DNA from 3 places in the Pseudocitrobacter sp. 73 genome. Region 3 is predicted to be linked to each of the others. Evidence: predicted binding sites of a transcription regulator. Region 3 holds the regulator's gene; each other region holds the start of a gene.
What was found. Region 3 encodes Fur, which represses iron uptake genes when iron is present. Its sites were predicted from a motif close to ATAATAATGAGAACNACTATCAA; they were not measured.

Region 1 (5,590 bases), on a different contig from region 3:
AGCCCAGAATGGCAAACGGCGCAGCGACGATTTTATTCGCCACGCAGGCCATCATATAGCCGCCGCTGGCCGCCACTTTATCGACCGCCACCGTCAACGGGATCTGCTTATCGCGGATGCGTTGTAGCTGAGACGACGCCAGGCCGTAACCGTGCACCACGCCACCAGGGCTTTCAAGACGCACCACCACTTCATCTTGCGGCGTGGCGACCGTCAGCACCGCAGTGACTTCTTCACGCAGCGAGGCAACTTCATGTGCATCCATACTGCCTTTAAAATCAATCACCCACACGCGCGGTTTGCCTGAAGGCGTTGCGTTGCCCTGTTTGGCCTTTGCTTTTGCCGCCTTTGCCTCAAGTTTGGCTTTTTTCTTTTGTTCTTTATGCCAGAGTTTTTGCTGTGGGCCGTCAAGCAGCGCCACCGCTAAATCCTCCTGCATCTCTTTATGTTGTTCGCTGAGATTGGTTACCCGCAGCTCTCCACGTTGCCGCTTGCGCTGTGACAAATTGATAATAAGTGCTGCGATTACAATGATTGCGACGACAACCGTCACGATCTTCGCCAAAAACAGACCATATTGAAAAAGAATTTCCACGCTTTCACCTTGTACAAATCCACTGAATCTGTGGACCAGTGTACAACACCGTTTTCGCTACGTCTCGACCACGATTAAAGCCTGCGAGGCGCTTTCCGTAATTCAAATTGGCTGATGAAATCATTGCAAATTGTTAATTTTACGTTGACTCTCCTCCTGGCTGATTGAAATAGTGGCGCGATTAGGGCATAAAGCCCAAAAGCCATGAAAAGAACACAGATTGTGGTAGCGAAAAGCCACAAAGGAGTCCTCGTGCACTACCAGCCCAAACGCGATTTGTTGCAAAACCATATAATTCTGGTCACCGGTGCCAGTGATGGTATTGGTCGGGAAGCAGCCATCACCTACGCACGCTATAGTGCCAGCGTGGTTTTACTTGGTCGTAATGAAGAAAAATTACGCGCCGTCGCGCAAGAAATTGAAAACCACGGCGGATTGCCCGTACGTTGGTTCACGCTCGACCTGCTCACCTGTACACCGCAGGATTGCCAACAGGTTGCTCAGCAAATAAGCATGCATTACCCGCGCCTTGACGGCGTGTTGCATAACGCCGGGCTGCTCGGCGAGGTAGTGCCAATGTCTGAACAGAAGCCCGACATCTGGCAGCAGGTGATGCAGGTTAACGTCAACGGTACCTTTATGTTGACCCAGGCGTTACTGCCGCTGTTGTTGCAGTCTGAAGCAGGCTCACTGGTCTTTACCTCGTCAAGCGTAGGCCGCCAGGGGCGCGCCAACTGGGGGGCCTATTCGGTGTCCAAATTCGCCACCGAAGGCATGATGCAGGTGCTCGCCGAGGAGTATCAAAACCGCGTGCGCGTCAACTGCATTAACCCCGGCGGCACGCGAACCAGCATGCGTGCCAGCGCGTTTCCGACGGAAGATCCGTTAAAACTGAAAACACCTGCCGATATCATGCCGCTCTATTTGTGGCTGATGGGCGACGATAGCCGCCGCAAAACAGGGATGACTTTCGATGCCCAACCAGGCCGTAAACCGGGGATTGCCCAATGAGTGATGAACGTTACCGCGAGCGCCAGCAGCGCGTGAAAGATAAAGTCGATGCCCGGGTGGCGGCCGCTCAGGAAGAGCGTGGCATTATCATGGTCTTTACCGGCAACGGGAAAGGCAAAACCACCGCTGCCTTTGGGACGGCGACGCGCGCCGTCGGACACGGCAAAAAAGTCGGTGTCATCCAGTTTATTAAAGGCACCTGGCCCAATGGTGAGCGTAATTTGCTGGAGCCCCACGGAGTCGAGTTTCAGGTAATGGCGACCGGTTTTACCTGGAATACACAGGACCGCGAGAGCGATACGGCCGCCTGTATGGCCGTCTGGCAACATGCCAAACGCATGCTGGCCGATGCATCGCTGGACCTGGTTGTGCTGGATGAGCTGACCTATATGGTGGCCTATGACTATCTGCCGCTGGAAGAGGTGCTGAGCGCGTTACGCCAGCGCCCGGCGCACCAGTCGGTGATCATTACCGGTCGCGGCTGTCACCGCGATATCACCGAGATGGCTGACACCGTCAGTGAACTGCGTCCGGTGAAACATGCGTTTGATGCGGGTATCAAAGCGCAGATTGGCATCGATTATTAAACGAAGAAATGCCGGAAAGGTTAACCTTTCCGGCGGTACGGCTTAGAACGAGACGGTTACGCCTGCGTAGTACGCGCGACCTGGTTCGTTATACGTTGATGCGCCGTCGTTTTCGCGATAAACCCGTTTATCAAACAGGTTGTTGATCCCGGCATTGGCGCGCAGGTTTTTAGTGATGTCGTAATTGACGTTCAGGCCAAAAATGGAGTACGGGCTGATTTCACGGCTCGACATCTCGCCCGCTTCGTTACGGATCTCCGCATTCTGGCGCGGCTTCTGACGACCATACTGTGTCCAGCTTAATGTAGTATCCAGTTTGTCGGTGACCTGCCAGTCGAGCTGCGAGTTAATGGTAAATTCAGGAATAACCGAGAGTGGGTTACCGGTTTTTTTGCTTTCGGAGCGGAACATATAGGTTGCGTTGGTGCGCCACTCAAGGACATCGCGCAGCACAGGAATGGTCAGGTTGCCTTCCAGACCCTCAACGATCGCTTTACCGCCGTTTTCCCAACGCAGGATATTGGCGCCATTTGAAGCGTAACCGACCACGTCATCCCCGGCCACGATTTTGTTTTTATAATCGTTGCGGAACCAGGTCACCCCTGCCGCATAGCCGTTGTCATGGAACTCAATCCCCACTTCTTTATTGACGCTGATTTCCGGATCGAGGTCTTCATTACCTAACAGGAAGCAACTACCGGTACTAACCCCGACCGGGCAACCATTGCCACGCGTAGAGAGCAGATATCCCTCAGTAGACTGATAGAGGTTTGGCGCTTTAAACGCCCGCGCGATCCCCGCTTTCAGGGTGAACATATCGCCTAAGCCCTGCGAAATATTCAGGCTCGGGCTCCAGTTTGCACCGAAGGTATCGTGATAGTCGAAGCGCAGTCCTGGTAATATCTGAGTGCTGTCTGTGGCGGCAATATTATCTTCAAAATAGAGGGAGCTAATGGTTGAACTGTTTTTGCTGCTGCGGCCGCTGGCGCTACCAGAGACATTACCCACCGTTACACCCGTGCTATCTGTCGCCGTCATCGAGGCAGGATCGTTCAATTCATCACGGTTCCACTCCGCGCCCAGCGTGACGGTTTGATCCACCAGCAACTGGAGCGGGAAGTTCACTTCGCCACCGGCACGATAGCTTTCGAGACGGCTGGTTGAATAATCATCACTGTTGATCATCCCTTCCACTTTACCGGTGGAGCCTTCATCCAGACGCGTGTTGTTGGTCTTTTCGTAGTTGAAATTGAGTTTCGACGTTCCCCAGTCCCAGATGCCGTTGTAGGTGATGCCGTAGTTCTGGCGGTACATGCGGTTGGTTTCGTCACCATAAAGCGTCTGCACTAACCCGCCCGGGCTGACGTTGCTGTTGCTGTACTGAGTATCGCCCGCGTAGATATTACCCTGGCGACTATAGCCATAGCTGAAGTCGACAATCTGCAACGGGGTGATTTTCCACGATACGACTGCGTTGATATCTTTATTACGCACGCCTTCACGCCCCGCAGCAGCGGAACCGTTCTGGGCGGTATTGATGTCATAGGCATCAGCGTCCGTTTTGTTCAGGTTGCCGTACAGACGCATGGTCAGCGCATCTCCGGCCAGCGGGCCGCTCAGGTTGAAGTTAGCGCGTTTGGTCGCGCCTTCTTTGCTGTCTTCCGGCTGATTGGTGAACAGAGAGAGCGAGCCGTGCCAGTCGTTAGTCGGACGTTTAGTGATAATATTCACCACCCCGCCCGCCGCACCAGAACCATAGCGCGCCGCCGCCGGGCCACGAATCACTTCAATGCGATCGACCATTTCCGCCGGAACCCAGTTGGTATCACCGCACGTATCACGTTCCCCGCGCCAGCTGTAACGCACAGAGTTACGCGATGTCACCGGTACGCCATCAACCATAATCAGGGTGTTTTCCGGCCCCATGCCACGGATATCGATCTGGCGGTTGTTGCCACGGCTACCACTGGCACTGTTTCCCGTCAGGTTAACGCCAGGCATTTTGCGGATGATGTCGGAGAGGTCGTTCACCGGCGGGCTTTTCTGGATATCTTCAGCGGTGATGGTAGAAACGCCTGGCTGCTGCTTGAGCTCCTGCTCAGCGGTAACAATCATGGTTTCGTTATCGGCAAGCGATTCTGTCGGCTCCTCGTTGGCGGCCCACGCAGTGGTGCTCAGCAAGCTGGCTAAAAAGAGGGCTATTGGTTTTTTTCGTGTTGTTACAGAAGTATACATTCCATCATTCCCTGTCATGAATCATAAAATCAATTGCGCATACTAATGATAATTATTCGCATTTCACATATGATTCATGGAATCTCCTTCACATCTCCTTTTTTGCGTAAGAAACAATCAAATCGATAGATTTTGTGAAGGCGGGATGTCAGGCACAAAAAAACCGGGCAAACATTGCTGTTTGCCCGGCTTGATAATCAGGAGGTTGATTAACCGTTGCTGCGGCTTCCCCCGCCACGACGTGGGTTACTGACCTGGCTGTGACGTTTTACCGCACGGCGAATCTGATTCGCTTTCATGCGACGTCTGTCTTTCTCAACCGCCACTTTTGATGCGGTTTCAGGCGGCAGTTCAACCAGCTCACGCAGGTAGTTGGTCTGCGCCAGATCCAGTTCGGTATACCCGCCGCGCGGCAGACCTTTCGGCAATGGAATATCGCCGTAGCGAACGCGGATAAGACGGCTAACCTGCACGCCAACGGCTTCCCAAAGACGGCGCACTTCGCGGTTACGGCCTTCCGTCAGGGTCACGTTGTACCACTGGTTGATACCTTCCCCACCGGTAAACTTGATGGTTTTAAACGCCGCCGGGCCATCTTCAAGCTGTACGCCGCGAGACAGCTCGCGCACTTTGTTGTCATCAATCTGGCCAAACACGCGTACGGCGTATTCACGCTCAACTTCGCGGCTCGGGTGCATCAGGCGGTTTGCCAGCTCACCGTCGGTGGTGAACAACAGCAGCCCGCAGGTGTTGACGTCCAGACGACCGACGGCAATCCAGCGCGCGCCGCGCAGTTTTGGCAGACGATCGAATACGGTTGGGCGACCTTCAGGGTCGTTACGCGTACAGAGTTCACCTTCCGGCTTGTAATAAGCCAGAACGCGACAAATTTGTTCTACGGATTCTTTAACGGAAATCAGATGACCATCAATACGAATTTTAAGGCCAGGGATCACTTCAACGCGATCGCCGAGTTTGGCGATTTTGCCGTCGACGCTCACGCGCCCCGCTTCAATAATCGCCTCGATTTCACGACGGGAGCCGTGGCCGGCACGCGCCAGCACTTTTTGCAGTTTTTCGCTTTTATCGCTCATAGAGCTTCCTTCCGGTGTCGCCTTCACAGGCGTCTGGGTATACTTTCAAAAACAATGCGTTGAGTTCA
Region 2 (5,590 bases), 120 kb from region 3:
ACGCGCACCACCGGGAACGTTTTATCGACATTCGCCAGGCTGTGGAAGGCAATGTTATTGGTCAGCGCCAGAGTTGGCATATAGCAAAGCGTATAGCCAAACAACAGCGCAATCAGCAGCGAGCCGTTTTGTGCCACTAACGCCTGCGGTACAAACCAAAGGATCGCCGCGCCCAGCAGATGCATCACCGCCATCACTTTCTGCGACGCAAAGAAGCGATCCACCAGCATGCCCAGCACAAACGGGGAAAGCATAGACGCAATGGGGCCTGCGGAGAACGCATCGCCAATTAACAGCGACATGTTGTGCTGAGTCATCACCAGCCCGAGCGTGACCGACCAACTGCCCCAGATAAAGAACTGCATAAACATCATTAACGACAGCCGTGGAACCAGCATACGATGCTGAACGGTGAGACCATTACTACTTTCGGTTGTTGACACCATGTTTGCCACCCTCAAAAAGTAATCGATTACATTTAACCCTGAAAAGAAAAGTAATCGATTACAAAAAGAAGATCGCGGATCATGAGTAGGATCTGGGAGATGGGTCACGATTAAAATATTGGGAGCAGTATCTGTGCGGGTACGATGTTTGTAGGCCCGGTAAGCGTAGCGCCACCGGGCAATAATGCGTACACGAAAACAGAGACGTTTTCGTCGACTGGGCTTTACCCTTTGCGCCGCAACGTCTTAAACGCAACAAACAGGAACACCACCCACACTGGCAGCAGAATTGCCGACAGGCGCATGCCGTCCATGGTACACATCAGGCCGAGGATCATCAGCAGGAAGGCGATACAAATGTAGTTGCTTGCAGGCGACAGCAGCGCTTTAAATTTCGGCTCACGGCCTTTGCGACGCATCGCCGCACGGAACTTCAGGTGCGCCATGCAAATCATCACCCAGTTCAGCAGCAGCGTAGCAACAACCAGCGCCATCAGCAGGCCGAAGGCCTCTTTCGGCAACAGATAGTTCACCAGCACCACCAGCGAGGTGATCGCCCCGGAAAGCAGCAGTGAATTCACCGGCACACCACGACGGCTGACTTTGGTGAGGAACTTCGGCGCATTGCCCTGTACGGACAGCCCAAACAGCATACGGCTGTTGGAGTAGACACCGCTGTTGTACACCGAAAGTGACGCCACCAGAATCACGAAGTTCAGCGCCGATGCCACGATGTTGCTATCCAGATTATGGAAGATCATCACGAACGGACTGCTATCGGACTTGATCTCCACCCACGGGTAAAGCGCCAGCAGAACCACCAGCGAACCGATATAAAACAGCAGGATACGGTACACCACCTGATTGACTGCTTTTGGAATGGTGGTCTCCGGGTTACGCGCCTCTGCAGCGGTAATACCAATCAGCTCCAGCCCGCCGAAGGAGAACATAATCACTGCCAGTGAGGTAATCAGCCCATTCCAGCCGGTGGCGAAGAAACCGTTATAACGCCACAGATTATCAATGCTGGCGCGATCGCCACCATGATCTGTGAACAACATCCACAGGCCAAAGCCGATCATGCCGATGATAGCCAGCACCTTAATCAGCGCAAACCAAAATTCCGTTTCGCCATATAAGCGAACATTCACCAGGTTGACGGCGTTAATCAGCACAAAGAAGCCTGCCGCCCAGATCCAGGTAGGCACATCTGGCAGCCAGTACTGCATATAAATTCCCGCTGCGGTGAGCTCCGCCATGCCGACCAGCACGAACATCACCCAGTAGTTCCAGCCGGAGAGGAAGCCCGCAAACGGCCCCCAGTACTTGTAGGCAAAGTGAGCAAACGACCCGGATACCGGTTCTTCCACGACCATTTCACCGAGCTGGCGCATGATCAGAAATGCGATAATCCCGGCAACGCCGTAGCCCAGCAGAACCGCCGGGCCCGCCATCTGAATCGCCGGGCCAATGCCGAGAAACAGACCGGTGCCAATCGCGCCGCCAAGAGCTATCAATTGAATATGTCGGTTTTGTAAGCCGCGTTGCAGCGTCGGAACCTGTTCCGACGAAGCATCCTGAATACGCTCGGATGCTGAGGACGTGTCTTTCACGTCAAACCCCTGTAGCTTTTTTATGAAGGCGCATCTTTTAACACTTCGGTGCCGTTGTCGCAAGGCAATACATTCAGAGTGGTAATTAATAAAACGCCCCGATAAGCCAGGCTTACCGGGGCGCGAGACCACAAAATAGCGCGATTAGAAGTCGTACGTCATTGAGACTTTCAGCGTTCTTGGTTCACCCTGGAAAAGGTAAACGCCGGTATCATCCACGCCAGACCAGTACTTCTCGTTGGTCACGTTGTTCACACCGACGCGCCAGACCATTTCGTTTTGATCGGCATTCAGGCGCATGCGGTAGCGCATACCGAGGTCGAGGGTGGTATAGCTATCCAGTTTCTTGGTGTTTGCCGCATCGGCATATTGAGAGCCTGTATGATTCACGCGTGCGGTGGCGGTTAAGCCCTCCACCGGTTTGATATCGTACTCAGCGCCCAGCACCATGTAGAAGTTTGCCACGCCCACGGCATCTTTGCCGTCCGTTGCGCCATTAGCCGTTTTACGCTGTTCCGCGTTCAACCACTGGGTGCTGCCGTTCAGGCGCAGGCCCAGCATCGGTTCACCAAAGACGTTTAACTCAACGCCACGGTTGCGCTGTTCGCCGTCCATTTTGTAATAATTCTGCGCATCGGAAATGGCATTTGGTTTTTTGATTTCAAACAGCGCCAGCGAACCGCCGACGTTGCCGTAATCCACCTTCACGCCCAGCTCGTTCTGTTTGGAATGTGCGATACCGGTGCTTTGCCCGGCATTGGCGGCAGTGCTCGGTGCATTAGAGCCCGGTTGCAGTGCTTCCGTATGGTTGGCGTAGAACGAGACTTCTTCCCACGGTTTGTAGACCAGGCCCACAGTTGGCGTCCAGCGGCTTTCCGTGTAGCGGCCAGAGAGGTCTTCATTGCCCGTGGCGTTGCTGTAGTTACGTACCACCACTTTCTGGTAGCGCGTTGCCGCCGTCAGCAGCACGCTGTCGTCAAAGAAGCCCAGCGTATCGCTGAACAGCCAGCCCTGAACGCGGCTGCGCGAGGTGGTCAGCGGGTCGGTATAATTACCGCCAAACCACGCGTTATCTGGCATCGCAACATCATGATTATCATAGATGTTCGTGGTCGGGTTATTGGAGGACATGCGCCATGCCGTCGCATCTTTGCGTACCTGTGCGGCATAACCGATATTCACCTGATGACTGACCGGCCCGGTATCGAAGTTACCGCGCACGCCGCCCATTCCGCTGTAAGAATCGATCAGACGATTGGTATCCAGACGACCAACCGTCGCATCACCATTGGCATTAATCAGCTTCGGCGCGCTGTAGGTTCCCTGCTCATGACCATGCTGCATGCCCCAGGCCGCGTAGGTCGTCCAGTTATCGGTCAGATCATATTCAGCTTTCGCCATACCGAATTCATTTTCGATATCGCTGTAGCCCCATTTCTGGCTGTAGTTTTTGGTGGTATCCGGAACGGAAGGAACGAAATCGACGCCGCTGATGTTGACGCCCATCGTGCCGCCGTGGAAGGTTTTCTTCTGGTAGCCAAAATCAAGAGATGAACGGAATCGATCGCCGCGATAGTCCAGCCCCACCGACGCCAGCGTCGTGCGGCGTTTGTCGTTATCGACCGCCCCCTCTCCTTCGCGGTGCAGCACGTTCACGCGCGCGCCGAACTGGTTGTTATCACCAAAGCGACGCCCCAGATCCAGCGAACCACCCACCTGAGAGTCAGAGGTGTAGTCCACACCCACGCGGGTGATTGGCGTATCTTCAGCCCGTTTCGGCTCAAGGTTGATCATCCCACCGACACCGCTGCTCGCCGCGCCATTCAGCAAGGCGTTAGCGCCTTTGAAGACTTCCACGCGCTCCAGCATCTGGGTATCCATGACCTGACGTGGCACCACGCCGGCCAGGCCGCCCATGGTCATGTCATCACCATCGAGCTTAAAGCCGCGAATACGATAGGTTTCCGCAAAGTTACCGTAGCCCTGCACCGTCTGCACGCCCGCATCATTGCTGACCACATCGGCGATGGTTTTCGCCTGTTGATCGGCCATCAATTTTGAGGTGTAGCCAATGACGTTAAAGGGCACATCCATCGCTTTCTGCTCGCCCAGCATGCCCAGACGCCCGCCGTGGGCGATTTGTCCATCAAGGTAGGCCGGAACCGGCTGGTCGCCGCCCGGTTTAAAATCGCTGCCCTCTACGGCCTGAACCACCATCGTCTCTTCCTGGGCTTTTTTAGCCGGAGTATCGCTGGTGGTTGCCGCGCTGGCGGAGTGCGCTACGCTGCCTATCGCTAACGCCAGCAGCGTTTTGCGTAATGGAGAAGTGAAACCCTTTGTGTTGTGCATAATTCGCTCGTGAAAGACGCTGAAGATGACGTTTGCGGCGATGCTTATTTATTTGCCTGTACGCCCGATGAACAGCGTCAGAACTCACCGCAAACGATAAAGAGAACGAGAACTATACTCATTAAATTTTAGCAATCAAGCATAATTAGCCGGGTAATGAAAGGGATGACGCACGAAGCAGAGCCTGTAGAATGGAGCGCTTATACAGAGGGGGAATATCGGTGCTGTTGAAAATTATTCTGGCGATGGTCGCGTTCGCGGCAAATTCCCTGCTCTGCCGTCTGGCATTAAAGGGTCTGCATATGGATGCGGTCTCTTTCAGCAGCGTGCGCCTGCTCAGCGGCGCGATTGCGCTTTTTCTTTTGCTCCAGCTCCCCGCCCTTAAGAAGAAACCAGAATTTAACTGGCTGAACGCTTGCCTGCTCGCGCTCTACGTTTTCGCATTTTCTCTTGCTTATGTCTCGATGGGCGCGGCAATGGGCGCATTGCTGTTATTTGGCACAGTACAACTGGTCATGACCGGGTGGGGATTTCTGGGCGGCGAGCGCCTGACGCTGCTGAAAACCGTCGGTATCATCGCCGCCATGGCAGGTCTGGTGCTATTGCTGCTGCCTGGCGCAGCGCGCCCTCCGCTCAGCGCGGCGTTAATGATGATCGTATCCGGCGCCGCCTGGGGCGCGTACTGCATTACCGGGAAACGTGTACAAAATGCCGCTGCTGCCACCGCCGGGAATTTTATTCTGGCAGTGCCGATTGCGCTGGTCGTTTTTCTGCTAAGCGGAATGCAAAGCCATATAGATGCGAGCGGATTTATGCTGGCGGTCATCTCGGGCGCGCTGGCGTCAGGCGCCGCCTATTTACTGTGGTATTCCCTGCTGCCGATGCTCAGCCCGGCCACGGCAAGTACCCTACAACTCAGCGTGCCTTGTCTGGCGGCGTTGGGTGGAATGGTGTTTCTGGGTGAGGCATTAACAGTACGAATGCTGATGTCGATCGTGGTGACATTGTCAGGGATTGGGCTGGTTATCTATGCCGATCGCAGCCCAACTATTAAGGAATAGACGCCACATCCCGCACCAGCGCCTTGCCCCCTTCGCGAGCCTGGTTAACAATACTGTAAAAAGCCTCTTTATGCTGATGCAGCAGCGCGACGATTTCACCGTCAATCGAACCGTCCTCTAC
Region 3 (5,590 bases):
CGGGCTGGGCTGTGGGCGCATCATACGTTTACGCCTGGGATGCCAAACCGTCTACCTGGCAGATCAACCCGGACGCGTACTACGACAAAAACAAAACTATCGAAGAGTCTTCTTACAGCTTTGACGTGGCGTACACCGTACAGGAAGGCCGCGCGAAAGGCACCCTGTTCAAATTGCACTTCACCCAGTACGACAACCACTCCGATATCCCGAGCTGGAGCGGTGGTTATGGCAACATCTTCCAGGATGAACGCGACGTGAAATTCATGGTTATCGCACCGTTCACTATCTTCTGATAAGCATACCGGCGGGCCGCAGCGCCCGCCGTGTCGTATAAGGCTAATAATATGAAAAAAACAGTGATGATTGCTGCGCTGGTCGCGACGCTGGCAGGTTGCGCCCAGTCTGAAGCACCGAAAGAAGATACGCGTTTAAAAGATGCCTATAGTGCCTGTATTAACACCGCGGAAGGCTCGCCGGAGAAAATCGAAGCCTGCCAGCAGGTGCTGAACGTACTGAAGCAGGAGAAGGCGCATCAGCAGTTTGCTAATCAGGAAACTGTGCGGGTAAGCGATTACCAGGCGTGCATTCTGGCGAGAAAAACCGGCAACGATCAGGCTGTGAAGAAAGATTGCGGGTTAATCTGGCAGGAAATTCGCAGTAATAATACTCCCCGTTAAGATAACGTGCCCGATAAGCTTGCTTGTCGGGCACGGCTGCATGAATGTGCAAACTAAGCGGGTATCAACATTATCGTATTCCCAGGTCGAAGCGATAAGATGAATTGTCCTGCCTCATCGGTGTGCCATTGAAGGTGACTGAAATCGATTACGGCACACTCCGGACCACCGTTTTGTAACGCCTCGCTACCGACGCCAACGCAGTACGTACCCGCGCTGACAGCGGAGGTGATCCCGCTGTGGGAATCTTCAAAAACTAATGCCTTATCTGGTGTGATCCCCAGTTGCGTTGCCGCCAACAAATAGGGGTCAGGCCAGGGCTTTCCTCTTTCGACATCATCACGTTCGACGATGATTGAAATCGCATCGTCTACACCCAGCATATGAATAACACGATCGATTTTCTTGCGCCAGCCGCTGGTGACGATACCGATGATGACCCCTGCATGGTGTAGGGCTGTAATAAACTCGGCAACACCCTTAATGGGCTCGTAATCCGCATTATTTTCTGCATCGATAATGTACTGCTGAACGATCGCCTGATCTTTCCTGGAAAGATCGCTGAAGAGTGCGCGAATTGTATGTGGCCCCGGTTGACCATGAATGTGTAGAGCAATATCTTCGTTGCTGATATCACGATCGTAAAGCTTGCCAGCCCCTCTCCATGCCTTCTCAATCACGAGGTTTGAATCGATCAACACGCCATCCATATCAAAAAGGACAGCAGTCAGTACGGGCATCGCTTGAGTCATTTTTCCCCCTGTATCTTCTGAAAACATTCTGTGACTTTTTATGGATAATCGGTTGAAACAGGGGCTATGTATAATGCTTTTTTTTCGCGCAGGGATAAAAAACGGGAATGGAAAATCGCCGACTACAGGCATTTGTTACGCTCGCGGAGCAGGGGAGTTACCATGCCGCTGCAGATGCGTTGTGTATCACTCAGCCTGCGTTAAGCAAACAGATCCAGGTGCTGGAGGACGATTTGGGTTTGGTGCTTTTTACTCGTGGGCGCCACGGTGCAACACTTACTTGCCAGGGGAAATTGTTCTACCCCGAGGCGTGCGAATTTCTGGTGCGTTACCGCGAATTGCGGAAATTTGCCGGGGATATCAAACGGGGGGCGACAGCCAAACTCGCCCTCGGGTTTGGGCTATCGACATATTCTCTTACGCCGCAATGGATTAATACTTTTCAGGCGCGTTTTCCTGATGTCACCGTCTCGCTCAACAACATTCCTTCAAGCGTGCAGTGCCGAATGCTGCTCGAAGGAGCGCTGCATATTGGTTTCTTGCGGCTGCCCGTTCTGCCGCCTCTGTCACATTTTGTGATTAAACAGGAGCGTCTGGTGCTTGCCGTTCCCGCGAATGCGTCTGTAAAAGAAGGATTACATCATCTTGTTGAACACTATCCGTTATTACGTCTCAGTACGCACGCCGCGCCGTGTCTGGCTGAGCAGGTTCGCATCATCCTCGCCGAGCAGTTTCCCGATGTGCATGCGGTATCCGTTTCCGACGATATGCATTCTTTACTGGCGCTGATCGGTGGCGGCAACGGTATTGCCTTTTTGCCTGAGAGTATCTGTAACGTTCTGCCTGCCGGGGTAAAAATGGTCGAACTGGCTAATGTCAAAGTGGGGTGGGAAATTGCGATGGCCTGGGATCCTACGCGAGAGCATGAAGGACGGGACAATTTTCTGCGGATGGTGATGGAAATGAAGCCATAGACCACCATAAAAAACCAGCCCGTAAGCTGGTTTTGTCATTTCAGTGTGAAAATTACTTCTCTACACCATCATGTGCGTGTTCATCTTCGCGGCAATCGCCTTCAGCGCAGTGACCATACAGGTACAGGCTGTGGTTGGTTAAGCGGATACCGTGTTTCGCGGCAATTTCACGCTGGCGAGCTTCGATGGAATCATCGCTGAATTCGATAACCTTGCCGCAGTCGAGGCAGATCAGGTGATCGTGATGGTGTTGTTGAGTGAGTTCGAAAACGGACTTACCGCCTTCAAAATTATGGCGCGTTACGATGCCCGCATCATCAAACTGGTTCAGAACACGGTAGACGGTCGCCAGACCAATCTCTTCACCCATGTCGATCAGGCGTTTATATAAGTCTTCCGCGCTGACATGGTGATTGTCTGGTTCCTGAAGCACTTCCAGGATCTTTAACCGGGGAAGTGTGACTTTCAGGCCAGCCTTCTTTAATGCGGTATTGTTGTCAGTCATGCGGAATCTGTCCTGTTGCTAAACGATTGACTTCCAAACGCGGAAGTATCACAGAGAGTGCACCGAGTGTAATGCGTCTCATTATAGAATGACGCCTTCTAAATGAAAACAGCAAGACCCAGGCGAATAAAGATTTCGAAAACGAGGCTTGACCAGCAAACTCGCTAAATTCAGAAGATATTGTACAGATTTGCGCTCAAAAGTTAAAAAATTGTAGCTATTATTTTGATTGCTTTTGCCTATTAATGCGGTGTGATTTAACAATCACACCGCAACAAACATCAGGCGTTTTTGATCTCTTCCAGATGCAGCTCTTCGGAGACCTGTTTAACCCATTTTTCTACACGTTCAGCGGTCAGTTCCGGCTGACGATCTTCATCAATAGCCAGACCCACGAAGTGATCGTCATCAGCCAGGCCTTTAGAGGCTTCGAAGTGGTAACCGGCTGTTGGCCAATGGCCGACGATGGTTGCACCGCGCGGTTCAATGATGTCGCGAATAGTGCCCAGCGCATCACAGAAGTATTCCGCATAGTCTTCCTGGTCGCCGCAGCCGAACAGTGCAACCAGTTTGCCATTGAAATCAACTTCTTCCAGCGTCGGGAAGAAATCATCCCAGTCGCACTGCGCTTCACCGTAGTACCAGGTAGGGATACCCAGCAGCAGAATGTCGAATGCAGCCAGGTCTTCTTTGCTGCTCTTGGCAATGTCATGCACGTCGGCAACGTCTTTACCAAGCTGTTTCTGAATCATTTTTGCGATATTTTCGGTATTGCCGGTGTCGCTACCAAAGAAAATGCCAACGATTGCCATGAGTTAAATAACCTCTTGAAACTTAATGATATGGTGGTGGCGTATTGCCCACAGATAAGGGCAATCATAGCAGAACAGAGAAGGGTGCGGAATCAGCAATCGTACCGGACTGCACACTCTGCTACATGAAAGCGGGGTTTTATGAAATTTTCAGAGCTTTTCCTGCGCGCGAAGCAGGGCTAACTGGCTCATCAGAATCTCTTCGATAAGCTCACTGCGACTCATATCGCGCGCGGTTGCCAGTTCGTTCAGGGCATCTACCGCATCGCTATTGAGTTTCAGTTCGACACGCTTCAGGCCGCGAACTTTATCGCGTTTTAATTGATTACGCTTATTGATGCGCAGCTGTTCGTCACGCGAAAGCGGATTGGTTTTGGGTCTTCCCGGCCGACGCTCATTTGCGAACAAATCAATTGTCGTGCGGTCCGTTTGTTCTTTTGCCATGGTTCAGAGTGACTTCGGGGAAACAAGCTACCGGGAAACGCCCGGTGCAGACAGCGCGCAATCATACATCACCGCAACCGACACGCCAACGACCACGACCATAATGGCGCGCGGTCGTTGAGTTTTTAATCAGTCTGCTAAATATCGACGAATAGCGCGCAGCACCGCGTCCGGTTTTTCTGCATGCACCCAGTGACCAGCGCCTGCAATGACGTGTGCGCGTGCCTGCGGGAATTGCGAGAGCAGAGCCTCCCGGTAAGCTTCGGTAACATAAGGGGAATTTCCGCCAGGGATAAACAGTGCCGGATGTTCCCATGCCGGAATTGTCTCCCAGCCGACGATGTGCGGGTACTGATCCCACAGGACCGGTACGTTGAAGCGCCACTCGCCGTCGACAAACGACTTCAGCAGAAATTGAATCACGCCTTCTTCGGCTAAAAATTCGCGCATTACGGTTGCAGCCTGCTGGCGCGAGGAGACCCCCGCGCTGGTGACCGCGTTAATTGCCGCAAAAATCTCATCGTGGCGTCGCACCTGGTAGTCCACCGGCGCGATATCAATGGCGACCAGATTATCGATGCGTTCCGGGGCCAGCGCGGTCAGGGCCATCACTGCTTTGCCGCCCATCGAGTGACCAATCACCGTGGCTTTCTCGATGTTATGGGCGTCGAGGGTATCCAGCAGATCCTGGGCCATCGCCGGGTAGGTCATTTCGTTTGCTCGCGGAGAAAGACCATGGTTACGCATATCCACTTGCAGAATATCGTGGTCGGTCACCAGGTCGCGCGCCAGCACGCCGAGGTTGTCCAGGCTGCCAAAAAGGCCGTGAACGAGCAGAATGGGGGAATTATTGTGCAGGTTTTGTGCAGTTTGCGCTCGGGTATTCAATTTCATAGCAAAGTTCTTTTTTTCGCTCTGTCGGGTTAGGGTATTATGTTGGACATTCTCACGTTCAGGGGCAAGATACGATTTTTATCCCATTTTTGCCGCTATCCTGGTATGACGCTATCCGCTGTTGGGTTTTGAACATAAAATCCCAGCAACTTGTATTCAGAAAAATAATTGCACTGGATTAAGATGAAAACGATCGAAGTTGATGACGAACTCTATCGCTATATTGCCGCCCACACACTGCACATTGGCGAGAGCGCATCTGACATTTTACGGCGGATGCTGAAGTTTACCGCCGCATCACAACCTGTTGTTGCTGCTCCGGTTGCCAAAACTGAAGTTGCGCCTGCTCAGGTTGCTCCAGTTGCCGAGGTAAAACCGGTTAAAACCGCGAAAGACAAAGTTCGTGCTATGCGTGAACTGCTGCTCTCTGACGAATACGCTGAGCAGAAAAAAGCCGTCAATCGCTTTATGCTGATCCTGACGACGCTCTACAAACTGGATAACAACGCGTTTGCCGAGGCGACGGAAT

Region 1: a site for Fur is predicted at 4,468-4,490, ahead of F0Q32_RS20760 (TonB-dependent siderophore receptor). Genes of this name have one in related genera too.
Region 2: a site for Fur is predicted at 4,508-4,530, ahead of F0Q32_RS19005 (TonB-dependent siderophore receptor). Genes of this name have one in related genera too.

What each region holds. Positions count from the first base shown of each region.
Region 1 covers NZ_VTZO01000022.1:42,013-47,602, reverse strand. Annotated here, with positions in the region: gene sohB (protease SohB) at 1-595, opposite strand, end outside; gene F0Q32_RS20770 (YciK family oxidoreductase) at 848-1,606, shown strand; gene cobO (cob(I)yrinic acid a,c-diamide adenosyltransferase) at 1,603-2,193, shown strand; gene F0Q32_RS20760 (TonB-dependent siderophore receptor) at 2,236-4,428, opposite strand; gene rluB (23S rRNA pseudouridine(2605) synthase RluB) at 4,638-5,522, opposite strand.
Region 2 covers NZ_VTZO01000020.1:44,830-50,419, reverse strand. Annotated here, with positions in the region: gene F0Q32_RS19015 (MFS transporter) at 1-446, opposite strand, end outside; gene pheP (phenylalanine transporter) at 671-2,059, opposite strand; gene F0Q32_RS19005 (TonB-dependent siderophore receptor) at 2,204-4,408, opposite strand; gene F0Q32_RS19000 (DMT family transporter) at 4,630-5,469, shown strand; gene F0Q32_RS18995 (HD domain-containing phosphohydrolase) at 5,459-5,590, opposite strand, start outside.
Region 3 covers NZ_VTZO01000020.1:161,649-167,238, forward strand. Annotated here, with positions in the region: gene chiP (chitoporin) at 1-296, shown strand, start outside; gene chiQ (ChiQ/YbfN family lipoprotein) at 348-680, shown strand; gene F0Q32_RS19555 (HAD family phosphatase) at 734-1,432, opposite strand; gene F0Q32_RS19560 (LysR family transcriptional regulator) at 1,540-2,406, shown strand; gene fur (ferric iron uptake transcriptional regulator) at 2,459-2,911, opposite strand; gene fldA (flavodoxin FldA) at 3,193-3,723, opposite strand; gene ybfE (LexA regulated protein) at 3,874-4,167, opposite strand; gene ybfF (esterase) at 4,297-5,061, opposite strand; gene seqA (replication initiation negative regulator SeqA) at 5,245-5,590, shown strand, end outside.